DNA from 3 places in the Azospirillum sp. A29 genome. Region 2 is predicted to be linked to each of the others. Evidence: predicted binding sites of a transcription regulator. Region 2 holds the regulator's gene; each other region holds the start of a gene.
The links. The regulator PhoB, encoded in region 2, activates phosphate uptake and scavenging genes when phosphate is short. The targets are predictions, from matches to a motif close to TNTCATAAAACTGTCA.
Positions count from the first base shown of each region.

Region 1: pstS (phosphate ABC transporter substrate-binding protein PstS) is a predicted target of PhoB. The motif match lies at 6,316-6,331, and genes of this name have one in related genera.
Region 3: ABNQ38_RS16820 (RNA degradosome polyphosphate kinase) is a predicted target of PhoB. The motif match lies at 5,645-5,660, and genes of this name have one in related genera.

Region 1 is NZ_CP170464.1:222,430-232,040, reverse strand. It holds gene ABNQ38_RS13200 (TCR/Tet family MFS transporter) at 1-322, opposite strand, end outside; gene ABNQ38_RS13195 (ferric reductase-like transmembrane domain-containing protein) at 646-2,010, shown strand; partial or broken gene pstB (phosphate ABC transporter ATP-binding protein PstB) at 2,261-3,072, opposite strand; gene pstA (phosphate ABC transporter permease PstA) at 3,126-4,007, opposite strand; gene pstC (phosphate ABC transporter permease subunit PstC) at 4,013-4,996, opposite strand; gene pstS (phosphate ABC transporter substrate-binding protein PstS) at 5,105-6,172, opposite strand; gene ABNQ38_RS13170 (methyl-accepting chemotaxis protein) at 6,373-6,792, opposite strand; gene ABNQ38_RS13165 (HAMP domain-containing protein) at 6,756-8,981, opposite strand; gene ABNQ38_RS13160 (glutathione S-transferase N-terminal domain-containing protein) at 9,265-9,611, opposite strand, start outside.
Region 2 is NZ_CP170466.1:1,748,670-1,758,280, reverse strand. It holds gene ABNQ38_RS23260 (helix-turn-helix domain-containing protein) at 1-432, opposite strand, end outside; gene ABNQ38_RS23255 (ATP-binding protein) at 594-2,228, shown strand; gene ABNQ38_RS23250 (PstS family phosphate ABC transporter substrate-binding protein) at 2,357-3,403, shown strand; gene pstC (phosphate ABC transporter permease subunit PstC) at 3,430-4,812, shown strand; gene pstA (phosphate ABC transporter permease PstA) at 4,805-6,130, shown strand; gene pstB (phosphate ABC transporter ATP-binding protein PstB) at 6,220-6,966, shown strand; gene phoB (phosphate regulon transcriptional regulator PhoB) at 7,069-7,773, shown strand; gene ABNQ38_RS23225 (S-adenosyl-l-methionine hydroxide adenosyltransferase family protein) at 7,859-8,587, shown strand; gene ABNQ38_RS23220 (Bax inhibitor-1/YccA family protein) at 8,699-9,424, opposite strand; gene ABNQ38_RS23215 (ABC transporter permease) at 9,571-9,611, opposite strand, start outside.
Region 3 is NZ_CP170466.1:423,457-433,067, reverse strand. It holds gene ABNQ38_RS16835 (DUF2252 family protein) at 1-559, opposite strand, end outside; gene ABNQ38_RS16830 (SDR family oxidoreductase) at 972-1,736, shown strand; gene ABNQ38_RS16825 (Ppx/GppA family phosphatase) at 1,807-3,375, opposite strand; gene ABNQ38_RS16820 (RNA degradosome polyphosphate kinase) at 3,399-5,546, opposite strand; gene ABNQ38_RS16815 (SixA phosphatase family protein) at 5,749-6,267, shown strand; gene ABNQ38_RS16810 (CHAD domain-containing protein) at 6,369-7,985, shown strand; gene uvrA (excinuclease ABC subunit UvrA) at 8,158-9,611, shown strand, end outside.

The sequences.
Region 1 (9,611 bases), on a different replicon from region 2:
GGCCGAGCACCAGCCACCACAAATTCGGCGCCACCGCCATCAGCACATAGTCCGCCGCCAGCCCCAGCGCCGACAGCAGGATCACCGGACGCCGGCCAAAACGGTCCGACAGCGACCCGATCACCGGCGAGGAAAAGAACTGCATCGGCGCCCACAGCGCCACCAGCGCGCCGTTGATGGTGCCGGCCTGCGCATCGGCCCCGGCGAACTCCTCAATCAGCGCCGGCAGCACCGGAATGACAATGCCCATTGCCACGATGTCGAGTGCGGCGGTGACGAGAATGAAGGCTATCGCGGCCTTGCGCGGACGAACGGACGACATGGAAAACCTTTGGAATCAAAAGATGTAAGCGCCCAAAAGGGGCGCGGGCGTGCCCCGGCCGGAATCGGCGGGCCGGACGGCATCGCGGAGTTGGGGCGGATCATAGGCTGCATGCGGCCTGTTGTGAAGCGAAATATTTCCGATGGCGGATATGTTTTGCCGGGTGGGCGTGCGTCTCTCTTCATCATGTGCCGCGACGGACTCCGGATCTGCTCCGGCTGCGGATGGCTGTATTTCATGAAATCGGCTTGTTCGCCGTCGCCATCGGTAAAATCATTCATGTACTGCCGCTTCCTCGGCGGCACAGCAGGAGGAAGGTCGCCATGCAGAGGATCAAGCTTTCCTTTTGGGGGCTTCTGGCGCTGTTGAGCGTGCTGTGGTTCGCCGCCGACCCCTCGATTCTGCAATGGACCGGCTACTTCGCGTTCCGCGCCGCCATGGTCCAGCACAGCGGCGTGATCGCCATCGGCTGCATGAGTGTCGCCATGATCCTGGCTTTGCGCCCACGCTGGCCCGAAACATGGTTCGGCGGCCTGGACAAGATGTACCGCCTGCACAAATGGCTGGGCATCGGCGCCCTCGCATTTGCAATCGTCCATTGGCTTTGGGCACAGGGAACGAAATGGGCGGTGGGTTGGGGCTGGCTGGACCGGCCGCGGCGCGGTCCGCGTGCAGCGCCGGGTACGGCATCGGGTGCAACGCCGGACAACCCGGTCGCCCAAACATTCATCGACCTGCGCGGCACCGCGGAAGCTGTCGGCGAATGGGCATTCTATGCCGTCCTGCTGCTGATCGTGCTCGCACTGATCAAGAGCTTCCCATACCGGCTGTTCCTTCGGACTGACCGGCTGCTGCCGATCGCCTATCTGGTGCTGGCCTTCCACACCGTCATCCTCACCAAATTCGCTTACTGGACCGCGCCCGTCGGCTGGGTTCTCGGGGCGTTGCTCGCCAGCGGCACATGGGCCGCCGTCCTGTCCCTGCTGGGCCGCGTCGGTGCCGGCCGGCGGGTTCCGGGCATCATCTGCGCCCTCCATACCTATCCGGACCTGCGCGTGCTGGAGGCGGAGATCGACGTGCCGCAGGGATGGCCCGGTCACAAGGCGGGCCAGTTCGCCTTCGCCATGTCGGACGCCGCGGAGGGCGCACATCCCTATACCATTGCCTCCGCCTGGAACGAGGCCAAGCACCGCATCGTCTTCATCATCAAGGAACTGGGGGACCATACGCAGCGCCTGCCGAGCACGCTGCGGGTCGGTCAGGCGGTGACGGTCGAGGGGCCGTACGGCTGTTTCACCTTCGACGACCAATGTCCTCACCAGATCTGGGTGGGCGGCGGCATCGGCGTGACGCCCTTCATCGCCCGCATGAAGTATCTGGCGATGCATCCGGAGCGGCCTCCGCAAGCCATCCACTTTTTCCACACCACACGCGATTATGACGAGGACGCCATTGCCAGGCTGACCGCCGACACCGCTGCCGCGGGCGTGTGCCTGCACCTGCTGGTCGATGGCCGCGATGGCCGGCTTACCGGGGAGCGTATCCGCGCAGCCGTGCCGGGATGGCGCGACGCCAGCGTCTGGTTCTGCGGCCCGACAGGATTCGGGCAGGCGCTGCGGCAGGATTTCGCGGCTCACGGAATGCCGGTGGAACAGCGCTTCCACCAAGAGCTTTTCGAAATGCGATGAGCGCCTCAGTGGAGGCGGAGGGCGTCCTCTCCCGTGGTCGAGCCTGTAAAAACAATCAGTGACACGCCAGGATGAGCCTACCAGGAGACTGACACTTCTATATTGCGAGGGACTGACATTCTGACATTGCGTTTACACCGGAAAAACATATAAGAATGATTATGGAAATACTGCGAGCGTTTCCAACGTCCACAAGACGGAATGCCGCCGGCCCTCCCCAATGCGGGAAAGACCGGCAGCGCAAACAACCTCAGCCGAAACGGCCGGTGATGTATTCGGACGTCTTTTCCTTGGTCGGGTTGGTGAAATCTCTTCCGTGTTCCCGAACTCGATCAGTTCGCCCAGATACATGAAGGCGGTGAAGTTGGAGATGCGGGCCGCCTGCTGCATGTTGTGGGTGACGATGGCGATGCAGTAGTCGGACCGCAGCTCGTCGATCAGCTCTTCGCACTTGGCGGTGGAGATAGGATCGAGCGCCGAGGTCGGCTCGTCGAGCAGCAGGACCGACGGCTTCACCGCAATGGCTCGGGCGATGCACAGGCGCTGCTGCTGGCCGCCGGACAGGCTCATGCCGTTCTGGCGCAGCTTGTCCTTCACCTCGTCCCACAGGGCGGCACGGCGCAGCGAAAACTCGATCCGCTCGTCCATGTCGGCGCGGGACAGCTTCTCGTACAGCTTCACGCCGAAGGCGATGTTGTCGTAGATCGACATCGGGAACGGCGTCGGCTTCTGGAACACCATGCCGACGCGGGCGCGCAGCAGGTTCAGGTCCTGCTTGGGCGACAGGATGTTCACGCCGTCCAGCATGACCTCGCCGGTGGCGACCTGCTTGGGGTAGAGGTCGTACATCCGGTTCAGGATGCGCAGCAGCGTCGACTTGCCGCAGCCCGACGGGCCGATGAAGGCGGTGACCTGACGGTCGTAGAGCGGCAGCGAGATGCTCTTCGCCGCCCGATAGCCGTCATAGAAGAAGTCCAGGTTGCGGACGCTGATCTTCTCGGGCAGGCCGGCACCGGCGATTGCGCGCTCGGCGACTGTCCCGGCGAGCATGCCCGGAGGCATCTGGTGGCTGCCGTGGGCGGGGCTGTTGGCGTCCATGTGGGTCATCGTCATGGTTACTTTCTCGTCGTGCCGAGACCGGCCAGCAGCCGGGCGCCGATGTTGAGGAGCAGGATGGCGACCGTGATCAGCAGCGCGCCGCCCCAGGCCAGCTGGCGCCAGTCCTCATAGGGCGACATCGCGTACTGGAAGATGACCACCGGCAGGTTGGCCATCGGCGCGTTCATGTCCGCGCTCCAGAACTGGTTGTTCAGGGCGGTGAACAGCAGCGGTGCGGTTTCGCCACTGATGCGGGCCACAGCCAGCAGCATGCCGGTGATCATGCCGTTGCGGGCGGCACGGTAGGCGACCATCGTGATCACCTTCCATTGCGGAGCACCCAGGGCGGCGGCGGCCTCGCGCAGGCTGTTGGGCACCAGCTTCAGCATGTCCTCGGTCGTGCGGACGACGACCGGGATCACCAGCACCGCGAGCGCCATGGCGCCCGCCCAGGCCGAGAAATGGCCCATGCGGACGACCAGCACCTCGTAGACGAACAGGCCGACCATGATCGACGGCGCGCTCAGCAGCACGTCGTTGATGAAGCGCACCACCTCGGCCAGCTTCGTGTTGCGCCCGAACTCGGCCAGATAGGTTCCGGCCATGACGCCGACCGGGGTGCCGACCGCGGTGGCGACTGCGGTCATGACGACGCTGCCGAAGATGGCGTTCAGCAGGCCGCCCTCGCCGCCCGGCGGCGGGGTGTTCTCGGTGAACAGGCTGAGGTTGATGGCCGACAGCCCGTTGTAGAGCAGCGTCCACAGGATGGCGACCAGCCAGAACAGGCCGAAGCCGGCGGCTCCGAGCGCCAGGGACAGCGCCAGTTTGTTGGCGATGCGCCGGCGGTGATAGAGCCCGCCGATGGGCGTCGCCAGCGTCGCGGAATTGGACATCGTCATGGGCCTCAGACTCCGGCCTTGCGCTGCAGGCGCAGCAGCATCAGCTTGGCGATCGACAGGACGGCGAAGGTGATCAGGAACAGGATCAGGCCGAGCGCCACCAGCGAGGAGGTGTAGACGTCGCCCACCGCCTCGGTGAACTCGTTGGCGATGGAGGCCGAGATCGTCGTGCCCGGTGCCATGATCGAGGAGCTGATGCGGTGCGCGTTGCCGATGACGAAGGTCACCGCCATCGTCTCGCCCAGCGCGCGGCCCAGCCCCAGCATCACGCCGCCGACGACGCCGGTGCGGGTGTAAGGAAGCACCACGTTCCACACCACCTCCCAGGTGGTGGCCCCCAGCCCGTAGGCGGATTCACGCACCATCGGCGGCACCGTCTCGAAGACGTCGCGGGTGATGGAGGTGATGAAGGGCAGAACCATGATGCCCAGGATCAGGCCGGCGGTCAGGATGCCGATGCCGTAGGGCGGGCCCATGAACAGGTTGCCGATGCCGGGGATCTGGCCCAGCGTATTGATCAGGAAGGGCTGGATGGTCGACTGCATGAAGGGGGCGAAGACGAACAGGCCCCAGATGCCGTAGATGATGCTGGGGATGCCGGCGAGCAGCTCGATGGCGACGCCGAGCGGACGCTTCAGCCAGGCGGGGCACATCTCGGTGATGAACAGGGCGATGCCGAAGCTGACGGGAATGCCGACAGCCATGGCGATGACCGAGGTTACCAGCGTGCCGTAAATGGGGGCGAGCGCGCCGAACTGTTCGGACACCGGGTTCCAGACTTCGGTGCCGACAAAGCCGAAGCCGAACGCGCGGAGTGCCGGAAGCGCGCCGTCGATCAGGGAAACAGTGACGCCGCCCAGGATCAGCAGGACGAGCAGCGCGAATGCGAGGGTGGCGTTGCGGAAAGCCGCATCCTGCAGGCGCTGGCGGCGGGCCCGTCGGGCGGTGGAGGCGTGTGCGTCGGTCAAGGTCCGCGCGATCTCGGTCATGGCCGCTCCGTGAGGCGTGCGGTGGGGACGGCGCAATTTCCGTCCCCTCCGGCGATCATGCCCCCGGGCGCGCCAACCAGCGGCCCGCCCGGGGTCGGTTGGCCGTCGTTACTTGGCCGACGCGGTCCAGACCGGCTTGCCGTCGGCCTGGATGGTCTGCGACCAGGTCTTCTGGACCAGCGACACCACGGCGTCCGGCATCGGGACATAGTCCAGATCGGTCGCCATCTTGGAGCCGTTCTTATAGGCCCAGTCGAAGAACTTCAGCGCCTCGGCCGAAGACGCCGCGTCCTGCGGGGTCTTGTACATCAGGATGAAGCTGGCGCCGGTGATCGGCCAGCTCTCCGCACCCGGCTCGTCGGTCAGCAGGACGTAGTAGCCCTTGGCATTGGCCCAGTCGGCGTTGGCGGCGGCGGCCTGGAAGGCCTCGATCTTCGGGGAGACCGTCTTGCCGTCCTTGTTCTGCAGGTCGAGGTGGGTGATGTTGTTCTGCTTGGCGTAGGCGTATTCGACGTAGCCGATCGAGCCGTCCGTCTGCTTGACCATGTTGGCCACGCCCTCGTTGCCCTTGGCGCCGATGCCGGCCGGCCACTGGACGGAGGTGTTGGCGCCGATCTGGGTCTGGAACTTCGGGCTGGTCTTCGACAGGTAGTCGGTGAACAGGAAGTTGGTGCCCGACCCGTCAGAGCGGTAGACCGGGGCGATGGCGGTGTTCGGCAGGTTGACGTTGGGGTTCAGCACCTTGATCTGCGCGTCGTTCCACTTGGTGATCTCGCCCATGTAGATGTTGGCGAGAACGGTGCCCGACAGCTTGACCTCGCCGGCCTTGATACCCTTCAGGTTCACGACCGGAACCACGCCGCCCATGATCATCGGGAACTGGATCAGACCGGCCTGCTCCAGCTCTTCCGGCTTCAGCGGCATGTCCGACGCGCCGAAGGTGACCGTCTTGGCCTTGATCTGCTTGATGCCGCCGCCCGAACCGATCGACTGGTAGTTCAGGCCCGTGCCCGTCTCCTTCTTGTAGGCGTCGGCCCACTTGGCATAGATCGGGTACGGGAAGGTGGCGCCGGCGCCGGAGATGTCGGCGGCCGAAGCGACCGAAATCGGCGCGACCGACACGGACAGGACGGCCAGGGCACCGAAGGCGGCGCAGCGAACGAACGCCGAGGTCATGGTTTTCACGGCTAAACTCCCGATAGGTTTGGACGGTTTGGTTGGGTTTTTCGGAAAAGCCCGGCCTTGGCCGGATGACGTAACCCGCCTTCTTCGTCGCGGTGACCATAGCCGCCGCCGGTGACGGGTTTGTTTTGTTTACGTGTCAGTTTTATGAAACCGACCCGTTCGCGACCGGGAACGCGAAGTCCTGGGAAGGCTCATCGCGCGGCCCGGATTTCCTGGAGGAACAGATGCACCGCGGAGCCGAGGCTGGTCGCCTCGTGCGACAGGCCTTCCGCCACCAGCAGCACATCGCCGGCTTGGGCGCGCACCTTGGCCGCGGCCTCGGACAGGCCGGCGACATGGTCCGACGCCGCCTGGGTGCCAACCGCCACGCGGTGGGAGCTGTCGACGATGCTCGACGTGATGGTCGCCTGCTCCTCCACCGCCGCGGCGATGGCCGAGGCGTTGGATTCGATGCGCTGGACGCTGCCGGCCATGGCCGCCACCACCTCCGCCGTCTCGCGGCTGGCCGCCTGGGTCGCGGCGATCTGGCGGGCGATCTCGGCGGTGGCCTGGGCGGTCTGGCCGGCAAGGGCCTTCACCTCTCCGGCGACCACCGCGAAACCGCGGCCCATCTCCCCTGCCCGCGCCGCCTCGATGGTGGCGTTCGCGCCAGCAGGTTGGTCTGGCCGGCGATTTCGTCGATCAGCCCGACGACGGTGCCGATCTCTCCCGCCGTGCTCGACAGGTCGGCGACGGTGGCCTTCACCTGCTCCGCGCCTGCGGCGGTGTCGCCGATGATGCGGGCCAATTTGCCGGTGCGCTTGCTGATCTCGGCGATGGACTGGGAGATTTCCGAGGCGGCGGTCGCCACCTGCTGGATCCCCGCCGCCATCTCGCCGGACAGCTGCATCGCGGCCTCGGCGCGGTCGTTGGCGTTGGCGGCGATGTCAGTCAGCGAGCGGGCGCGGGCAGCCATCTGGCGCGCGGCCTCGGCCAGCGTTTCGACGCTGCTCAGCACGTTGCGTTCGAACTGGTCGGCGATCTCCAGCATGCTGGTGCGGCGGGCCGACGCGGCGTTGCGGCGCTCGATCTCCACCTTCTCGTGCGCCTCTTCCATGGCGCGGGCGTTGGCGATGAAGACGAACAGTGCGCGGGCCATGTCGGTGATCTCGTCATTGCCGTCGGCCTTCTGCTCCACCGTCAGGTCGCCGTCGGCAACCCGGCGCATGGCATCGGCGAGCGTCTCCATCCGGCCGACGACGCGGCGGCCGACATAGAGCGAGACGATCAGACCGGCCAGCAGCACGCCGGCGGTCGCCAGCAGGATCTGGACCTGGTTGGTGCGCTCCAGCGCCTCGTGGGCGGCGGCGGCCCCGTCGGCGGTCGCCTTCTCCGCCGCCTGGACCAGCCCGTCGACCATCGCGGTCAGGGCGGCGCCGGTGCTGCGGTTGCTGTCGATCAGCGTGGCATTCTCGGCATAGGCCGCCAGCTCGCCGGTCCGCAACGCCAGGATGCCGTCGTTGCCGAAGCCAAGCTCCAGCAGCCGCTCCGCCAGCCGGCGGACCTCGGCCCCCAGATCGTCCCCGGAAGCGGTCAGGGTGCTGCGGATCGTTGCCGCCAGCGGGTCCAGCATGCGGCGGGCGGCAGCCAGACGGGCCGGCGTCTCGGCGTTGCCGGCTTCCGCCAGCTTGCCGGCAAGCAAATTGGCGTCGGCCATCAGGCCGCTCAATGCGGTGTAGCGCTGCTGCGCGGCCGGGACCATGTTGGTGGACCGATCCTGCATCCGCTCGGCGATCGCATTGCCGGCCTCGGCGATGCGGCCGCGCGAATTCAGCATCAGCGGCAGCATGCGGGCGTTGGCGTCGCGGTCCAGCCGGACGATGTCGTCGACACCGGCGGCCAGCGATTTGGCCAGCTTCTGCGCCTCCACTTCCGGAATGCCGGGGGTGAGCTGGCGGACGCGGCGGGTGTAGACGCTGACATCGCCGTCGCCGAAAGCGGCAAGCTCGTTGATCGTCGACACCACCGGAGCCGCCGCCTCGCTTTTCGCCAGCGGACGCAGCGCACCCTGAAGGTCGGACAGGGCGGAGTTGAAGTCGGTGGACAGCGACATCACCTTGGACCGGTTGGTCTCGAAGGCGCCGATCAGCAGCGATTTGGCGAGGGCCGCCTCGGCACCGCGCAGCTGGAACAGCGGGATCACCGTCTGCCCCAGCTCGGCGCCGATCACCGCGGAGGATTTGGAGGTCGCCTGAACCATCGCGGAAATCGCCTGGGCCAGCTGCTCTCGCGAGGCCTGCATGTCCGGCTTCAGCGCGGCGAGCAGCCGGGCATGGGCATCGCTCAGCTCCGCCAGCCGGCCGCTGCGCTGTTCCTGCAAGGTCAGCCGCCGTCCGGTCGCCGTCCCCAGCGCGTCGATGGTGCCCAGCAGAGAGCGCGCGGTGCCGGTCAGTTCGGAGACGCGGGCCGCATCGCCACCAGTATGGCCCTGTCCGACGGCCAGCTGGGCGAGCTGACCGTTCAGCCCTTGGCGCTGCTCGCCCGCCGCGTTGCGCAGCCGGACCAGATCCTCTTCTGACGATGCGGCGTCGATCAGCGGCCCCAGCGCCAGCACCCGCGCGGTGGTGGTGGCAAGGCCGTGGGCGGCGCTGAGCACCGGCACCTGGGTGCCGGTGATGTCGGCGACATGGCCGCGGACGGCGCCGTAGGACATCCAGCCGACCACCGCCGCGATGCAGGGCAGTGCCGCCACGGTTCCGAAGGCGATCAGCATCTTCGACTTGATGCCGGACCGCCGGCGCTGGTCGATAGGCTTTGCCATATGGGCCACCCGTGGCTTGGAGGTTGTCCGTACCGCGCCCGCGGTTCTCCGCAAGCCGGCCGGTGCCATGGGTAGCCCTTCTGGTTGGATGAATCGGTGACGGTTGGATGAAGTTTTCGCTACGCACAATCGAAAGATTGCTGCGCGCCGGAAATCATCGGTCGCCCGGCCGTTCTTGGTGAATTGAACGTAAACAGCGCGTGAAACGAATAGCGGCGCCCAACTGGGCCGGGCGCCGCGTTACTGCACGCATACCGCGTAAAATCTGGAAGGAGCGTCGACGTTACACCGGCGGTGCCGTCCGCCGCAGGCTGTCACGGTCAGAGGCCTTGGTGAACCAGCCGGTCAGTGCCGGACGCCCCTCACGCCAATCCTCGTGCCCGAAACGGAAATCCAGGTAACCGAGCGCCACCAGCACCGACAGGCTGCCGATGGTGGCCTCCCCCTCCAGCGACGCGGCTTCCGCCTCCAGCAGGTCGAGCGAACGGGCCACCGCCTTGCGCTGGCGCTCCATCCAGTTGGCCGATTTCTCGCCATCCGGACGCATGGATTCCAGCCGGCGCAGGATCGCGGCGTCGCAGATGCCGTCGGCGATGGCCTGCTGGCGCAGCGCCGTCCAGCGCGCCGGGC
Region 2 (9,611 bases):
GTCCAGCAGATGGATCTGCTGCTCGACGATGGCGGCGCGGGCGCCGCTGTCGTAGGAGACGCGGGCGCCCGGCGGCAGTTCCACCTCCACCAGCTCGATGGGGGATGGATAGCCCGGCGGCGACAGGTTGCGGCGGCGGTAGCCGGTGGCCGGGTCGGTCCAGGCGATCTGGTCGGCGCGGCGAACCACCGGGTCGGCGTCCGCGCGCTCCGCCTCGGCGAACAGCGTCGCCAGTGTCACGCCGAGCCCGGCGGCGAGCCGCTCCAGCACCGACGCCGTCGGGCTGCTCTGCCCCCGCTCCACCAGCGAGATCATCGAGCGGCTGACGCCCGACCGTTCGGCCAGGCCGTCCAGCGTCAGGCCGCGGTCCGCCCGCAGGGCACGCAACCGGACGGCAAGCCGGCTGTCGATGTCGTTTTCCGTCTTTTCCATGAAGATAGAATAACAATCCAGAATATTGGAGTCAACGGCCAGCCGCACAGTCGCCGTCATGAATCTTTTATGACCGCCGCGCGAGCGTCGCGGCGATGGTGTAGAAGGGCTGGACCCGCGCATTCCCGGTCTGTCTCCACTCTCAAATCCGGTGTTACCCCATGCGCCAGAAGGCGTCGCCGCCCACCCCGCTTCTGACCGCCATCCTGCTGATGCTGGCCCCCCTTGCCGGCGTGCTGACCTGGGCGGTCTATAGCGGGGCCTTGCATGGCGGGCTGGCGCTGGCGGCGGGTGTCGCGGCATTGGCGGGGGCGGTCCAGATCCTGCGGACCTACCGGCGCGATGCCAACGCGGTGACCGACTATGCCGCCCGGCTGGCCGAAACCGACGAGCCGCTGGCCCCGGCCGGGACACCGCCCGCCCTGAAGGCGCTGGCCGCCACCATCGGCCGCCTGCACCGGGTCGGGCTGCGCCGCGCCGAGAGCGTGCGGATGCAGCTGGACGCCGACGAGGCGGTGATCGACGCCCTGCCCGCTCCTCTCCTGTTGATGGATGCCGACCGGCAGGTGGTGCGCGCCAACCAGACCGCGCGGGAGCTGTTCGGCGACAAGATCGTCGACCGCGACCTCGCCTCGTCCCTGCGGACGCCGGCGGTGCTGGAGGCAGTGGATTCGGTGTTGCGCGGCGGCGCGTCCCGCATCATCGAGTTCACCCTGCCGGTCCCGGTGGAGCGCAGCTTCGAAGCGCAGGTGAAGCCCTTCCAGCGGCTGGTGCAGGAACCCGACCCCTCACTGCTGGATGGCGAGATCGAGGAGGAGCCGGCGCCGCGTCCGCCCACCGTCGCCCGCATGGCGATCCTGACCCTGCACGACGTCACCGCCGCCCGCCGGTCGGAACAGATGCGCGCCGACTTCATCGCCAACGCCAGCCACGAGCTGCGCACGCCGCTGTCGTCTCTGCTGGGCTTCATCGAGACGCTGCGCGGCCCGGCCCGCGACGATCCGGAGGCGCAGGACCGTTTCCTGGCGATCATGCACGATCAGGCCAGCCGGATGACCCGTCTGGTCAACGACCTGCTGTCGCTGTCGCGCATCGAGCTGGACGAGCATATGCAGCCCAACGGCCGGGTCGATGTGGTGGAGGAGCTGGAGAACGTCATCGCCGCGCTTCAGCTGAAGGCGGCGGAGCGCCGCATCCGCCTGCGCATGGAGGCGCCGGAGGATTTGCCGCCGGTCGTCGGCGACGAGGACCAGCTGACCCAGGTCTTCCAGAACCTCGTCAGCAATGCGATCAAATACACGCGCGAGGACACCGACGTGACCGTCAGCGTGGCGCTGGCCGACGGTGCGGCGGTGGGTTTCACCGGCCTGCCGGCGCCCGGCGCTGCCGCGAAGGACAAGCGTGGCGGGCGCGGCGGCACCGCCATGGTGTCGGTGTCGGTGCGCGACCGCGGCGACGGCATCGCCCGCACCCACCTGCCCCGCCTGACCGAGCGCTTCTACCGCGTCGATGCCGCGCGGTCGCGCGCCATGGGCGGCACCGGGCTGGGGCTGGCCATCGTCAAGCACATCCTGAACCGCCACCGTGGCCGGCTGACCATCGAAAGCGAGGTCGGGGTGGGCAGCGCCTTCACCGTTTACCTGCCGGCGGTCGGGGAAGCGATTTCCCCCTCTCTCCCCCGGGGAGAGGGCCGGGGTGACGGGGAGACGCGTCAGGATTTTCGTGGAAGGGCCGCCGCGCTTCCCCCTCACCCTAACCCTCTCCCCGGGGGGGAGAGGGGATATGGCGGGGTGTGAGAGGGGCTGGGTGCTCTGTGACGCTGTCATGAAAGCGTCATAAAAACGTAATCAATTGGTCGCCCTCCGGGTCTATGGTCCGCGCCATTCCGCTGGACCAGTCTCCGTTTCCTCAAGGAGGGGCACCCGTGACCACCCGGACCCATGTTGTCACCGTGACCGCCCTGGGCCTGACCCTGGCCCTGAGCCTTGCCGCCCCGGCCCGGGCGCAGTCGCGTGACCAGATCCGCGCGGTCGGCTCCTCCACCGTCTTCCCCTTCACCACTGCGGTGGCAGAGGCCTTCGGCAAGACCGGCAGGTTCAAGACCCCGGTGGTCGAATCGACCGGCACCGGCGGCGGGCTGAAGCTGTTCTGCGCCGGCGTCGGTCCGGCCCATCCCGATATCGCCAACGCCTCGCGCCGGATCAAGAAGTCGGAAGTCGACCAGTGCGCCGCCAACGGCGTCACCGCGTTGACCGAGCTGAAGATCGGCTACGACGGCATCGCGCTGGCCTCCTCCCGGAAGGCGGCGCCGGTGTCGCTGTCCACCGTCCTCCTGTGGAAGGCGCTGGCCAAGGAGGTGCCGGTGAACGGCGCCCTGGTCGCCAATCCTTACAAGCTGTGGTCCGATATCGACCCGTCGCTGCCCAAGGCGGCCATCGAGGTGCTGGGGCCGCCGCCCACCTCCGGGACGCGCGACACCTTCAACGAACTGGCGATGCTGGAGGGCTGCAGGAAGCTGGCCGAGGTCGCCAAGGCCGTTCCCGACGAAAAGGCGCGCGAGCGCGCCTGCATGACCATCCGCGAGGATGGCGCCTATGTCGAGGCCGGCGAGAACGACAACCTGATCGTCCAGAAGCTGCTCGCCAACCCCAATGCCTTCGGCGTCTTCGGCTACAGCTACCTCGACCAGAACCGCGACACCTTGCAGTCGGCGAAGATGGACGGGGTGGAGCTGACCGCGGAGACGGTGGCCGCCGGCAAGTATGAGCTGGCCCGCCCGCTCTACATCTATGTCAAGAACGCCCATGCCGGCGTCATTCCGGGCATCCGCGAGTTCATCGGCGAATACACGTCGGAACGGGCGATGGGCGACGACGGCTATCTGGTCGACAAGGGCCTGATCCCGGAGCCGAAGGCGCTGCGCGACGCCGCCCGCGTCGAGGCGGTCAACCTGACGCCGTTGCAGTTCTGACCAACTCCTCCTCTTGAGCGACCCGCATGCAGCTGACCCTCCTCGCCCTGATCCTGGCCCTGCTCACCGTGATCGGCTTCACGATCGGCCGGTCGCGGGCGGCGGCGTCCGTCGGCGGCCGGGTGGCGGAGCTGCATTCGGTCCCCTCCTATCACGGCGTCTATGTCGCGCTGTGGGCCGGGCTGCCGGCGCTGCTGCTGTTCATCGCCTGGACGGCGTCGGAAGGCTGGCTCGCCATGCAGCTGGTGCTGTCGGCGCTGCCGGAGCGGCTGACCACCGGCGATGGCCAGTCGGTCGCCCTGCTGAAGGCCGACATCCTCAACCTCGCCCGCGGCATCTCGACCGGGCGCGAAGCCGATCCGCTGGTGGTCGAGGCGGCGCGCCGCTACGCCGCCCTGCGCGACCTCGCCGGCTGGAGCCTGCTGGCCGTCGGCGCCAGCCTCGCCATCGCCGGGCTGGCCTGGGGCCGCCACCGCATCGGCCCGGACCTGCGCGCCCGCCCGGCGGTGGAACGGGTGGTGCGGGTGGCGCTGGTCGTCTGCTCGCTGGTCGCCATCCTGACCACGGTCGGCATCGTCCTGTCGCTGCTGTTCGAGGCGCTGCGCTTCTTCAGCGTCGTCTCGCCGCTCGATTTCCTCTTCGGCACCCATTGGAGCCCGCAGATGGCGATGCGGGCCGATCAGGTCGGCTCCAGCGGCTCCTTCGGCGCGATCCCGCTGTTCGCCGGCACGTTGCTGATCACCGTCATCGCCATGGCAGTGGCGGTGCCGGTCGGGTTGATGGCGGCGATCTACATGTCGGAATATGCCGGGCGCGGCGTCCGCACTTGGCTGAAGCCGGCGCTGGAGATCCTGGCCGGCATCCCGACCGTGGTTTACGGTTTCTTCGCCGCGCTGACCATGGCGCCCTTCGTGCGGTCGGTCGGCGAGGCGCTGGGGCTGGACGTCAGTTCGGAATCGGCGCTGGCCGCCGGCATCGTCATGGGGGTGATGATCATCCCCTTCGTCAGCTCGCTGTCGGACGACGTCATCAACGCGGTGCCGCAGAGCTTGCGCGACGGCTCCTACGGCCTCGGCGCCACCAAGTCGGAAACCATCAGGCAGGTGGTTCTGCCGGCGGCGCTGCCGGGCATCGTCGCCGCGGTGATGCTGGCGGTCAGCCGCGCCATTGGCGAGACGATGATCGTCACCATGGCGTCCGGCCTGACCGCCAACCTGACCGCCAATCCATTGCAGGCGGTGACCACCGTCACCACCCAGATCGCCACGCTGCTGGTCGGCGACCAGGAGTTCGACAGCCCAAAGACGCTGTCGGCCTTCGGCCTCGGCCTCGTGCTGTTCCTCGTCACGCTCTGCCTCAACATGGTCGCCCTGCGGGTGGTCCGGACCTATCGGGAAAAAAATGACTGACCTCGTCGAGCGGGACGCGGCGGCCGTGACGCCCTCCTCCGCCCCTGCCCCTGCCTCCTCCACCGCGCCGAAGTCGCGCCTGCGCAGCGAGGCCTTCGCCCGCCGCCTGCGCGCCCGCCATGCGGCGGAGCGCCGCTTCCGGCTGGCCGGCGCCGCCGCGGTCGCGCTGGCGGCGCTGATGCTGGTGCTGCTGCTCGGCTCCATCGTCGCCAAGGGCGCCAGTGCCTTCGTCGAGGCGCGCATCCGGCTGGAGGTGACGCTCGACCCGGCGGAGGTCGCCGACCGCAACTACACCGCCCTGCTGCGCCGGGCGCTCTACGCCCAGTTCCCGCAGGTGACCGACCGCGCCGGCCGCCGCGTGCTGAACGACCTGCTGTCGTCGGGCGCGCCGTACGAGCTGGAGGCGATGGTGGCGAAGAACCCGGCGCTGGCCGGCACGACGCAGACGATCTGGGTCCGCGCCGACGACCAGATCGACCAGCTGGTGAAGGGCGCCTACCGCCGCGACCTGCCGGAGAGCGAGCGCGGGATCGGCGACGCCAAGGTCGCCGCCGCCGACGCGCTGCTGGCCTCCGGCGCCTTGGCGCAGGGCTTCAACACCACCCTGTTCACGGCGGGCGACAGCCGCGAGCCGGAACAGGCCGGCATCGGCGGCGCCGTCGCCGGCTCGCTGCTGACCCTGCTGGTGACCATGGCGCTGTCGGTGCCGACCGGCATCGCCGCCGCGGTCTATCTGGAGGAATTCGCGCCGAAGAACCGCTGGACCGATCTGATCGAGGTGAACATCAACAACCTCGCCGCGGTGCCGTCGATCATCTTCGGCCTGCTCGGTTTGGCCGTGTTCCTGGGATTCTTCGGCATGCCGCGCTCCGCCCCGCTGGTCGGCGGGCTGGTGATGGCGCTGATGACGCTGCCGGTCATCATCATCGCGTCCCGCGTCGCGCTGAAGGCGGTGCCGCCGTCGATCCGTCAGGCGGCGCTGGGCATCGGCGCCTCGCCCCTGCAGACGGTGCTGCACCATGTGCTGCCGCTGGCGATGCCCGGCATCCTGACCGGCACCATCATCGGCATGGCCCGCGCGCTGGGCGAGACGGCGCCGCTGCTGATGATCGGCATGGTCGCCTTCATCGTCGACATCCCCCACGGGCTGACCGACAGCGCCACGGTGCTGCCGGTGCAGATCTACATGTGGGCCGACAGCCCGGAGCGGGCCTTCACCGAGCGCACCTCGGCGGCGATCCTGATCCTGCTCGGCGTCCTGATCCTGCTGAACGGCGCGGCCGTAATCCTGCGCAAGATTTTCGAGAGACGGTGGTGAGCGTCATGAGCATTCAGAACCCGCTGAAGCTGCGGCCCCGTGCCGACGACCGTGCTGGTCAACGCTCCGGCGCCGCGCTGCCCAACAAGATGACCGCCCGTGGGGTGAAGGTGTTCTACGGCGCCAAGCAGGCGTTGAAGGGCATCGACCTCGACATCCGGGAAAACCGGGTGCTGGCGCTGATCGGCCCGTCCGGCTGCGGCAAGTCGACCTTCCTGCGCTGCCTGAACCGGATGAACGAGACCATCGAGGGCTGCCGGGTCGAGGGGCGGATCGCGCTCGACGGCGAGGACGTCTATGGCAAGGCGGTCGATGCGGTGCAGCTGCGCGCCCGCGTCGGCATGGTGTTCCAGAAGCCGAACCCCTTCCCCAAGTCGATCTACGACAACGTCGCCTACGGCCCGCGCATCCACGGGCTGGCCTCCGGCCGGGACGAGCTGGACGAGGTGGTGCAGACCTCGCTGAAGCGCGCCGGCCTGTGGGGCGAGGTGAAGGACCGGCTGCGCGAACCCGGCACCAGCCTCTCCGGCGGCCAGCAGCAGCGGCTGTGCATCGCCCGCGCCATCGCCGTCAGCCCCGAGGTGATCCTGATGGACGAGCCCTGCTCGGCGCTCGACCCCATCGCGACCGCCCACATCGAGGAACTGATCGATGAGCTGCGGGCCAACTACACCATCGTCATCGTCACCCACAACATGCAGCAGGCCGCCCGCGTGTCGCAGCGCACCGCCTTCTTCCATCTGGGCGAGATGGTGGAGTGCGACGACACCGAGGAAATCTTCACCAACCCGCGCGACGAGCGCACCCAGGGCTACATCACCGGCCGCTATGGCTGAGATCCGCCCTGTGTGCCTGACGCCCGCCCCTCTTCCCTCCTTTGTTGAAAAGGCTGTGCCATGCCGGTTAACGTCGAGACGCGCGCTGTGAACGGAGCCACCATGAATGCGGCCCTGAAGCCGCTCGTCCTGATCGTCGAGGACGAGGCCGACATCCTGACGCTGCTGAAGTACAACCTTGAAAAGGAAGGCTTCCGCGTCGCCACCGCCAGCGACGGCGAGGAGGCCCTGCTGGCCGCCGGCGAACAGACGCCGCACATCGTCCTGCTGGACTGGATGCTGCCGCTGATGAGCGGGCTGGAGGTCTGCCGCCAGCTGCGCCGCAACGCCAAGACCCGCGACATCCCGATCATCATGCTGACCGCCCGCGGCGAAGAAGGCGACCGGGTGCGCGGCCTGAATTCCGGGGCCGACGACTACATCACTAAGCCCTTCTCGCCGACCGAGCTGGTCGCCCGCATGCGCGCCGTGCTGCGCCGCGCCTCGCCCGGCATGACCGACGAGGTGCTGACCTTCGCCGACGTGACGATGGATCTGGCCGCCCACCGCGTCCGCCGCAACGGTCGGGACGTACACCTCGGCCCGACCGAATTCCGCCTGCTGCGCCACTTCATGCAGCATGCCGGCCGCGTCTTCTCGCGCGAGCAGCTGCTCGATCTGGTATGGGGCCACGACGTGTACGTCGAGCCGCGTACGGTCGACGTACACATCCGCCGCCTGCGCAAGGCGATGAACGAGGAGGACGAGCTGGACCTGATCCGCACCGTGCGGTCGGCCGGCTACGCGTTGGATACCAAGTCGGTGTGAGCCCAGCGTTGGGATGGGGGTAGGATGGGGGCCGAACCACCGCAGCACTGGTGAGACTGCCTCCATGCCCTCCCCCATGCCCCTAATGATCCTGCTCTTCACCGATTTCGGGCTATCCGGTCCCTACACCGGCCAGATGAAGGCGGTGTTGGCGCAACAGGCACCCGGCGTGCCGGTCATCGACCTGTTCGCCGACGCCCCCGCCTTCGACCCGCAGCTGTCCGCCTATCTGCTGGCGGCCTACGCCCCGGCCTTCCCGGCCGGCAGCGTCTTTCTCTCTGTCGTCGATCCCGGCGTCGGCACCGACCGGCAGCCGGTGATGGTGGAGGCCGACGGGCGCTGGTTCGTCGGTCCGGACAACGGCCTGTTCGCCCTGATCGCCCGCCGCGCAACGTCGCTAAACGTCTGGAAGATCGACTGGATCCCGGACCGGCTGTCCGCCAGTTTCCACGGCCGCGACCTGTTCGCCCCCGTCGCCGCCAGCCTCGCCACCGGGCAGGCCGTCGCGCGCAGCCCGCTCGATCCCGCCGCCATCGACCGGCCGGACTGGCCGGACGAGTTGGCCCGCATCGTCTATGTCGATGTCTACGGCAACGCCATGACCGGCATGCGGGCATCCGCCCTGCCCGCCGATGCGGTGCTGACCGCCGGTGGCGCCCGCATCGCCCGTGCCCGCACCTTCGGCGCTGTCGGGCCGGGAGAGCCGCTGTGGTACGAGAACTCCAACGGGCTGGCGGAGATCGCCGTCAACCGCGGGCGGGCCGACCGCGTGCTGGGTCTCAAGGTCGGCGACCCGGTGACCGTCGAGCCCTGACCGGAAAAGAAAACCGCCCGGAAGCGGGTGCTTCCGGGCGGCTGGCGCGTGATCCGATGCTTGTCCGATCAGGCGTCTCGGGTCAGATGTCTCTGATCTGATGTCTGGGGATCAGTCGTTGTTGCGCTGGCCCAGGAACTGCAGCAGGAACTGGAACAGGTTGATGAAGTCCAGGTACAGCGTCAGGGCGCCCATCAGGGCCAGCTTGCCGGTGCTCTCGTGATCGTAGCCCTCGGCGTAGCTTTCCTTGATCGCCTGGGTGTCGTAGGCGGTCAGGCCGGTGAAGATCAGCACGCCGATGGCGGAGATCGCGAAGTGCAGGGCCGGCGACTGGAAGAAGATGTTCGCCAGGCCGGCGATCACCAGGCCGATGACGCCCATCATCAGGAAGGAGCCCATCTTCGACAGGTCGGCCTTGGTGGTGTAGCCGTAGAGGCTCATCGCCAGGAAAGTCGCCGCGGTGACGAAGAAGGTCAGCGCGATCGACGCCCCGGTGAAGACCAGGAAGATGGCCGACATCGACAGTCCCATCGCGCCGCAGTAGGCCCAGAAGATCATCTGTGCCGATGCGAAGGACAGGCGCTGGATGCCGAAGGACAGCACCATGACGAAGGCCAGCGGCGCCAGCATCACCACCCACTTCAGCGGGGTGCCGAAGATGGTGGCCATCATGGCCGGGCTGGACGACACGAGTGCGGCGACCAGACCCGTCAGGATCAGGCCGGCACCCATGTAGTTGTACACGCGCAGCATGTGCTGGCGCAGGCCTTCGTCGAAGTATCCCCGATCTGTCGCGCGGCCTGCGGTCGCGAAGCGGTTATAGGTCGGGTCTGCCATGGTTTGGTTTCCTTGGTGGAATTGGGTGATCCCGTCGCAGGACATATTGGCGAGTCCGCCATGCGGTTCAATAGGAATCGGCGGCGCTTTTTCCAGATGAAAAAGCTTTCACGATTCGTTTTTCCTGCGGGTTCATCATACGGGAGTCACTCGTTCCGAAGCAATGGCGCCGAAGGCTGGCCCAGAG
Region 3 (9,611 bases), 1.3 Mb from region 2:
AGTGAAGGGCGGTCACCAGACGGCGGACCTGATCCCTGGCGAACAGATCCTCGACGGCGGCGCGCTCCTCGTCCGTCAGCGGCCAGAACCGCTTGCCGAGCGGGATGGTCGGCCGGATGTCCTTGATGCGGTCCCGGGCCAGATGCTTCCAGGTGCGGCCGATGGCCTGACGCATGCCGAGGCGGACGACCGACGGTCTCTTCCGCACCGCGTCGCCGCCCAGTTCGCCGTCGAGGGTCATCATGTAGCCCTCGATCATCCGCTCCAGCATCAGCGCCGTGGTGACGCCGGGCAGGTCCGACCCACGCGCTGCAGTGGCGAGCGACAGGCCGAGCCGGATCAGGTCATGGGCGGGGTTGCCGACGACGGTCTGGTCGACGTCGCGAATCTGGATGCCGATCCGGCCCTTGGCGTTGGCGACCGGCCCGAGGTTGCCGACATGGCAATCGCCGCAGATCCAGACCGGCGGACCATCGGGGACCTTGCCACTGGACTTTTCCAGCCATTCGTAAAATTTCACGGTGCTGCCACGCACATAAGCGTGAGCGGATTCGGCCATCTTGAGATTTCGACGCTGAGACAGGACCGCCTGGCGCTGATCGGGCGGGGTGGGCTGGTTATTCGACGACATCATCCATCCGGATCCGAAGTTGCGAGGCCGGAAATGGGCAACGCATCGGTTCTCCGCCATGCCGCAACCGGTCAACCCACAACGACCCAGCCATGCATGCTTACGAGGCATGTCCTTGGGAACCATCCCACGAAAACCCGATGGAAGACTGACACTTCTATGTTGCGAGGGACTGACATTCCGACTTTGCGCCCACACACAAAAAACACATAAGTTAGGTTATGGAAAATAATGCCGCTACTGTCCGCTCCGGCCTTGCGAATTCGAAAGCAAGAATCGGATAGCCTGAACCTGACCGGTTTCGCGACTTTCAGGCCATTCACCGCATGGGAGAATGGCAATGAAACAGCTGGACGGAAAGATTGCAATCGTCACGGGTGCCAGTTCCGGGATCGGGCGTGAGGCGGCGCTGCTGTTCGCCGAACACGGCGCGCAACTCGTTCTGGTGGCCCGGCGGCGTGACGAACTGGAACGGCTGGCGGACGAGATTCGGAGCAAAGGCAGCGATGCCGTCGCCGTGGCCGGCACTGTCGCGGATGCCGAGGTCGCACGCGCCGCGGTCGAAACCGCCATCCGCCGGTTCGGCGGACTGGACGTCGCCTTCAACAATGCCGGCACCGCCGGCGCGCAGGTTCCGCTTCCCGAAATGACGGAGGAGATGTGGCACGAGGTGATCGATACCAACCTGACCAGTGCCTTCCATGCCGCCAAGCACCAAATTCCGGCGATGCTTTCCCGCGGCGGCGGATCGCTGATCTTCACCTCGACCTTTGTAGGCCACACCGTCGGGTTTCCAGGAATGGCCGCCTATGCCGCCAGCAAGGCCGGATTGATCGGTTTGACGCAGGTGATCGCGGCGGAATACGGACCGCAGGGCATCCGCGCCAACGCCTTGCTGCCGGGCGGGACCGATACGCCAATGGGACGGGCCGTGTCGAACACGCCGGAGGCGCTGGCATTCGTCCAGGGGCTTCACGCCCTGAAACGTCTTGCGACGCCACGGGAGATCGCACAGTCGGCGCTCTATCTGGCGTCGGACGCGTCCAGTTTCACCACCGGAACCGCGCTGCTGGTGGACGGCGGCGTGTCGATCACCCGGACGTGACCACCCGGACATGAACGGGCAGGGTCGCACGCCATTCACCGGCGTCCGGCCCTGCCCTATTCCTCCACCCCTACTCCGCCGCCTGCGGGCGCAGCGGCTGGATCACATCGCCCTTGAGATTCATCGCCTTGGCCAATGCGTCGATGCGGCGCTGGACCGCCTCGCCGGACGGGACGCTGCCGTCGTCGGGCAGGGTCAGCGCAATGCGGCCATCGCCGACCTTCAGGCTCGTGCGCTCCAGCAAGGCCGTGGCGCCGCCCGACAGCGTGTGGGCAAGGCGCAGGGCCAGCCCCAGCACCAACGCCTTCCTGCCCTGCCCTTCGCTCACCAGCGTCCGCACCGGTGCGGTCAGCGGCACGTCGATGGTGCCGGCATATCGGGCGTGGGCGGCAAGCGCGAGGAAGGCGCGCTCGTCATGATCCAGCGCCGGGAAAGGATAGCGCAGCACGCGCAGGTAGGCATGCTCCGCTCGGTAATCGGGATGGTCGGCCCAGCCGACATCGCTCAGCAGGCAGGCGGCATGGCGCAGCCGGATGGCGTTGTCGTCTTCGCCGGCGAAAAGCCCGGCGGTCCAAGACATCAGCAAGGCTGGATCGCCCATTCGCACGAAGCGCCGCGCCCAATCGGCGGCCGACGCCATCAGCGGATCCTCGCGCTGCCCCTCCGGCGAGAGCAGAGAATAGAGATGCCCCTCGCGCAGGCCGTAGGCGGAGAAGACCAGCTTCGACGGCTGGGCAATGCGCAGCAGCCGTTCCAGCACCAGCCCGGCGAGAGGCAGCGTGTCGAGCCGGCGGCGCGATCCCGCCATCTTCTCCAGCGACGAACGGCTCTGCCGGCCGATCAGGCCGGTGAACTCCCGCGCATCGGCGGACGGGATGGTGTAGTGGTGGATGATGTGCAGCGGGTGGCCGGACTGCTCCATATGCAGCTTGGCGATGGCGCGCCAGCTGCCGCCGACCGGGTAGAAGGGCCGCCCCTTCATCGCCGGCAGCCAGGGCAGCGATTCCAGGTGCTGGTCGATCAGCTTGGCCGGGCCGCCCTTGGTCGAGCCGACCTCCATCAGCCGCAGCGGGCCGAGCGGCAGAGTCACCTGCCTGCCGATCACGCCGCGGTCGAGCGGGACCAGTTCCAGACTGCCGCCACCGAGATCGCCGACCAGACCGTCCGCGCCGGGGGTGCCCGACAGCACGCCCATGGCCGACAGCCGCGCCTCCTCCTCGCCACTGATGACGCGGACGCTCAGGCCGGCCCGGCGTCGGATGGCATCGACGAAGGCGGCGCCGTCGCGGGCATCGCGCACGGCGGCGGTGGCGATCACGTCGAGCCGACCGACGCGCATGCCCTGGGCCAGCGTCGCGAATCGTTCCAGCGCCGCTAGCCCCTGGGCGACACCATCTGGGTTCAGCACGCCGGCCTTCTCCACGCCGCGCCCGAGACCGCACAGCACCTTCTCGTTGAACAGGGCAAGCGGCGAGCGGGTCAGCCCATCATAGACGACAAGACGGATGGAGTTCGACCCGATGTCGATCACACCCACCCGGTCTCCAACGCGCTCCCCGGCGGTCGCAACGCCTGAAGCGCCGCCGACCGCCTGCCCCAGCTCGCCGAAATTGGCGGCGGCGCGTTTCTCAATGTTCATACTCTCGCTCCCGTCACCCGCCCTCAGGACACCGTGTGCAGCATCAGCCGCGGCGGCGTGCGCTTATTGCTGAGCGCGCTGCCCCGGCCGGACAGGCTGGGGTTGGTCATGAAGTAATTATGGGCACTGAACGCATCGGGGCCAGCCTTGATGCGATGGTACACGCCATCGGGCCCCAGCTTCCAGGTGCTTGCATCGTCCTTCATGTTGGCGACCATGATCTGGTCGAGCACCTGTTCGTGCACCGTCGGATTCTCGATGGGCACCAGCGTCTCGATGCGGCGGTCCAGATTGCGGGTCATCCAGTCGGCGGAGGAGATGAAGATCTTGGCCTGATTGCTCGGCATGGGATGGCCGTTGCCGAAGCAGATGACGCGGCCATGTTCGAGGAAGCGGCCGACGATGCTGCGCACCCGGATATTCTCAGACAGCCCCTTCACCCCCGGACGCAGACAGCAGATGCCGCGGATGATCATGTCGATCTGAACGCCGGCCTGCGAGGCCTTGTACAGCTTGTCGATGATGACCGGGTCGACCAGGGAGTTCAGCTTCACCCAGATCGACGCCGGACGGCCGGCGACGGCATGGGCGATTTCCGCCTCGATCAGGTCCGACAGCCGCTGGCGCAGCGTGATCGGGGCGATGGCGATCTTCTCCAGCACCTTCGGCGTGGCGTATCCGGTCATGAAGTTGAACATGACCGCGGCGTCGTGGCACAGTGCCGGGTCGCAGGTGAAGAAGGACAGGTCGGTGTAGACCTTCGCGGTGATCGGGTGGTAGTTGCCGGTGCCGAAATGGACGTAGCTGCGCAGCGCCTTCTTCTCGCGCCGCACCACCAGCGATACCTTGGCATGGGTCTTCAGATCGACGAAGCCGTAGACCACCTGGGCGCCGGCGCGTTCCAGATCGCGCGCCCAGCGGATGTTCGCCTCCTCGTCGAAGCGGGCCTTCAGCTCGACCAGAGCCGTGACCGACTTGCCGGCCTCCGCCGCCTCGATCAGCGCGGCGACGATGGGGCTGTCCTTGCTGGTGCGGTAGAGCGTCTGCTTGATCGCGACCACCTGCGGGTCGCGCGCCGCCTGCCGGATGAACTGCACCACCACGTCGAACGACTCGTAGGGATGGTGGACGACGATGTCCTTGTGCCGGATCGCCGCGAAGCAGTCGCCGCCGAAATCGCGGATCCGTTCCGGGAAACGGGCGTTGAAGGGGCGGAAGACCAGATCGGGCCGCTCATCGACGATCAGCAGCTTGGTGTCGGTCAGGCCGATCAGCCCGTCGAGTATGAAGACATCGTCCGACGCGACGTTCAGCTCATGTCGCAGGAACTCACGCAGGTCGGCAGCCATGCCGCTGTCGGTGGCGAGCCGGATGACGCTGCCGCGGCGGCGGCGCTTCAGCGCGCTTTCGAAGGTGCGGACGAGGTCTTCGGCCTCTTCCTCGATTTCGATCTCGCTGTCGCGCAGCACGCGGAAGACGCCGTGCGCCTTGACTTGGAACGGAGGGAACAGGCGGTCGATGAACTGCATCACCACCTTTTCCAGCTGGATGAAGCGGATGTCCGAGCCCGGCAGGCGCAGGAACCGTTCAAGCTGCGTCGGCAGCGGAACCAGCGCGTCGATGTGCCGGCCCTTGACCGGGTCGTGCAGCTGGAGCGCCAGCGAGAAACCGAGATTCGGCAGGAACGGGAAGGGGTGGGCCGGATCGACGGCGATGGGCGTCAGGATCGGGAAGATATCGTCCAGGAACTTGGCTTCCAGCCAATCCAGTTCGCCTTCGCTGAGGTCGGCCGGATCGACGACCGAGATGCCGGCGCCACGCAGTTCACCCTTCAGCGAACGCCACGTGGCCTGCTGGCTCTCCATCAGGGCGGCGATGCGCTGCTTCACCGCAACCAGCTGCTGGGCCGGCGTCAGATTCTCAGGGCTGGGCGTCTTCACGCCGGCGGCCACCTGCCCTTTCAGGCCGGCGACGCGGACCATGTAGAATTCATCGAGGTTGCTGGCGGAGATCGACAGGAAGCGCAGCCGCTCCAGAAGCGGGTGATTCGGGTTGGCCGCCTCGTCCAGGACGCGCTGGTTGAAGGCCAGCCACGAAAGCTCCCGATTGATGAAGCGTTCCGGGGCGTTTGGCTCGATACCGACCGAATCGAGTTCCTGGAGATGCGTCACGTCGACCTCTGAAATCGTGAAATCCCGAACGCCGGCGCTTGGCTTTGAACCATGCCGACGACGGTTATATGGTGGGCAGACAGAGTATCCCATATGCGTTACGGTTTCAGGACTCCCATTTGGTTAAACACTGCGACCTCTTCCCGCCTCGCCAATCCCGCCGCCTGCCCCCTCGCCCCTCCCCTGCCGGCCGATTTCCGCCATGAAGACGCTGTTCCTGCTGCGCCATGCCAAATCTTCCTGGGACGATCCGTCGCTGGGCGACCATGGCCGCCCGTTGAACGCCCGCGGAGAGAAGGCGGCCACCCTGGTCGGCGCCTATCTGGCCAAGCATCACGCGCACATCGACCTCGTACTCTGTTCGACCGCCGTGCGGGCCGTGGAAACGCGCAAGCGGGTGATGACGGCGATGGGGGCGCCCTATCCGCCGGTGGAACATGAACGCGGCCTGTATCTGTGCGGCGCCCACACGCTGCTGGAGCGGCTGCGCGACGCACCCGATTCCGCGACCGGGCTGATGCTGGTGGCGCACAATCCCGACCTGCATGAACTGGCGAACGCCCTGACCGGCAGTGGCGACCATGGCCTCCGCCACGATCTGGCCGACAAGTTCCCGACCGGCGCCTGCGCCGTTCTGGTCTTCGAGACGCTGCATTGGGCCGACCTGGAAATGGGTGCCGGCCGGCTGGCGGATTTTGTGCAGCCGCGTAAACTCTCTTAACCTGCGGCGGCGGTTGGGGTATCCACGGATCCACCTGATACGCTCCAGGCCAGTTCGGCCGCAAGGCCGCGCCCCGGCCGGATTCGGGAGGAAGCCGACCCTTGACCCCCGTCAGCTCACCCACGGCATCGTCCAGCAGCCCGCAGCCCGGACCCGACGCGCAGCCGGCCGCCTCGACGTTCCGCGAGGTGGAGTTGAAGCTGCATGCGGCGACGGCGGATCTGGCGCGGGTGGCGGCGCTGCCGGGGCTGCTGGCGATTGCCGACGGCCCGGCGGCGACCCAAAGGCTGCGCACCGCCTATTTCGACACGCCCAACTTCAAGCTCGCCGCCAACGGGGTGGCGTTGCGCGTGCGGCAGGAGAGTGACCGCTTCGTCCAGACCCTGAAGACGGTCAACAGCGCCAGCCCCGGCGATTCGGCCGCCGTAGCCGTGCGGCGGGAATGGGAGTGGGTCGTCGCCGGCGAGGCGGTCGATGTCGGCGTGCTGACGGATCCCAGCGTCGCCGGGCTGGTGCCGTCAGCGGCGCTCGATGCGCTGGACTGCCTGTTCATCACCGACTTCCGGCGCACCACCCTGCTGCTGCGCCCCGATCCGCTGACCGCGGTCGAACTGGCCGTCGATGACGGCGGCGTCTATGCCGGCGGCAACTCCCTGCCGATCAGCGAAGTGGAACTGGAGCTGAAAGCCGGCAAGGTCGCCAGCCTGTTCGATCTGGCGCTGATGCTGCAATCCGCCATTCCCATGCGCATCGGCACCGAAAGCAAGGCGGAGGCCGGTCTGCGGATGGTCACCGGCAGGGCGCCGGGACCGGTGGATGCCGAACCGCTCGGCCTGTCGCCGCTGACCACGGTCGCGGAGGCCTATCGCCATATCCTGCGTCAGGCGCTGCGCCAGTTCCTAGCCAACGAGTCCTGCGCGCTGGCCGGCGGCGACGTGGAGGGGCTGCACCGCATGCGCGTGGCGCTTCGCCGGCTGCGCACCGCCCATCGCCTCTTCGCTCCGCTGATCGCCGCGCCGGAAGCCGACCGGCTGGTCGAGGAAAGCCGGGGGCTCGCCAAGCGGCTGGGACCGGCGCGCGGCTGGGACGTCCTGATGTCCGGCGTCCTCGCTCCTCTGCTTGCCGATCCGAAGGCGGCCCCGGGCATCGACCGCACGGCATTGGAGCGGCTGGAATCGCTGGCCCGCTCCGCCGGCGCCGGTCCGGCACGCGAAGCGATGGCGGCGATTCTGGCGCCCGGCTGCACCAACACGGTCCTCGGCCTCGCCGCGTGGCTGGAGCATGGCCGCTGGATGTCGGAGGCTGACGGCGACCGGCGGGCCGTGCTGTCGGCGCCGGTCACCACGCTTGCCGGCGGCTGGCTGTCTGCGCGCATGGCGAAGCTCGGCAAGCCGGCGAAAGCGCCGGAGGATGCCAAGGGGCGTGACAAGCTGCGCCGGCGGCTGCGCACGCTGCGCTATACCGCCGACTTCTTCCGGGGACTTTATCCGGAGGCGGCCACCCTGCCCTTCTTCGCGGCGCTGGAACAATTGCAGGCGGCGCTGGATGCCGATCAGGATGCCGTCACCAGCGCCCGCATGCTGGCATCGCTGACCGGCGCCGATCCGAAGACGGTCGGCGCGGTCGCCGCCTGGATCGAGCGCCAATCCGAAAAGCGGCGCAAGGCGCTGCCCGAGCTGTGGAAGCGGTTCCGGGCCGTTCCGCCCTTCTGGTCATGACCGACCCGCGCGGGGCGCCGGTGGCAATACCGCGCCTAGCGCATATATCGTCAGCCGACCGGCGGCCGGGGCCATTTCCTCCGGGCCATTTCCTCCGCCCGCCGAATTTCGTTATGCATCGCGGCGCCTTGCCGCTTTCCATCCGGAAAAGCTTCGGGTAAAAGAACACTCCATGAACAAGTATATCAGCGTCCGCGGCGCGCGGGAACATAACCTGAAGAACGTCGATGTGGATCTGCCGCGCGACGAGCTGATCGTCATCACCGGCCTGTCGGGATCGGGCAAGTCGTCGCTCGCCTTCGACACGATCTATGCGGAGGGGCAGCGGCGCTATGTGGAGAGCCTGTCGGCCTACGCGCGCCAGTTCCTTGAACTGATGCAGAAGCCGGACGTCGATTCCATCGAGGGGCTTTCGCCGGCCATCTCCATCGAACAGAAGACGACCTCCAAGAATCCGCGCTCCACCGTCGGCACGGTGACGGAGATCTACGATTATATGCGCCTGCTCTGGGCGCGCGTCGGCATCCCCTATTCGCCGGCCACCGGCCTGCCCATCGAAAGCCAGACGGTCAGCCAGATGGTCGACCGCATCTTGGGCATGACGGAAGGCACGCGCCTGCTGCTGCTGGCGCCGTTCGTCCGCGGCCGGAAGGGCGAGTACAAGAAGGAAATCCAAGACCTGCGCAAGCGCGGCTTCCAGCGCGTGCGGGTCGACGGCACCATGTACGAGATCGACGAGGTGCCGGCGCTCAACAAGAAGCTGAAGCACGACATCGAGGTGGTGGTCGACCGCATCGTGGTGCGCGAGGGGCTGGGCAACCGTCTGGCCGATTCGCTGGAGACGGCGCTGGGGCTGGCCGACGGCATCGTCTGGGTCGAGAATGCCGAGACGAACGAGCAGACCGTCTTCTCGCAGAAATTCGCCTGCCCGGTCAGCGGCTTCACCATTCCGGAGATCGAGCCGCGGCTGTTCTCCTTCAACAACCCGTTCGGCGCCTGCCCGGCCTGCGACGGGCTGGGCAGCAAGATCTATTTCGACCCGATGCTGGTGGTCCCGGACGAGCGCTTGTCGCTGGCGAAGGGCGCAATCGCGCCGTGGGCCGGTTCGACCTCCAAGTATTACGACCAGACGCTCGAAAGCATCTGCGAGCATTTCGATGCATCGATGACGACGCCCTGGCAGGATCTGCCGGATACGGTGCGCAAGACCATCCTGTTCGGCTCGGACGGGTCTGCCATCACCATGACCTACGACGACGGCCTGCGGCGCTACCAGACCAACAAGGCGTTCGAGGGCATCGTCAATAATCTGGAGCGGCGTTTCCGCGAAACCGACAGCGCCTGGACGCGCGACGAGCTGTCGAAATACCAGTCGTCGCAGCCCTGCGAGGTCTGTAAGGGCGCCCGCCTGAAGCCGGAGGCGCTTGCGGTCAAGATCCGCGGCCGCAACATCTCCGAGGCGGCGGAGCTGTCCATCGCCGGCGCCGGTGCGTGGTTCAGCGAACTGAACGAGCATCTGCGCCCGAAGGACCGCGAGATCGCCTATCGTATCCTCAAGGAGATCAACGAGCGCCTCGGATTCCTCAACGCCGTGGGGCTTGAGTACCTGACGCTCAGCCGTGGGTC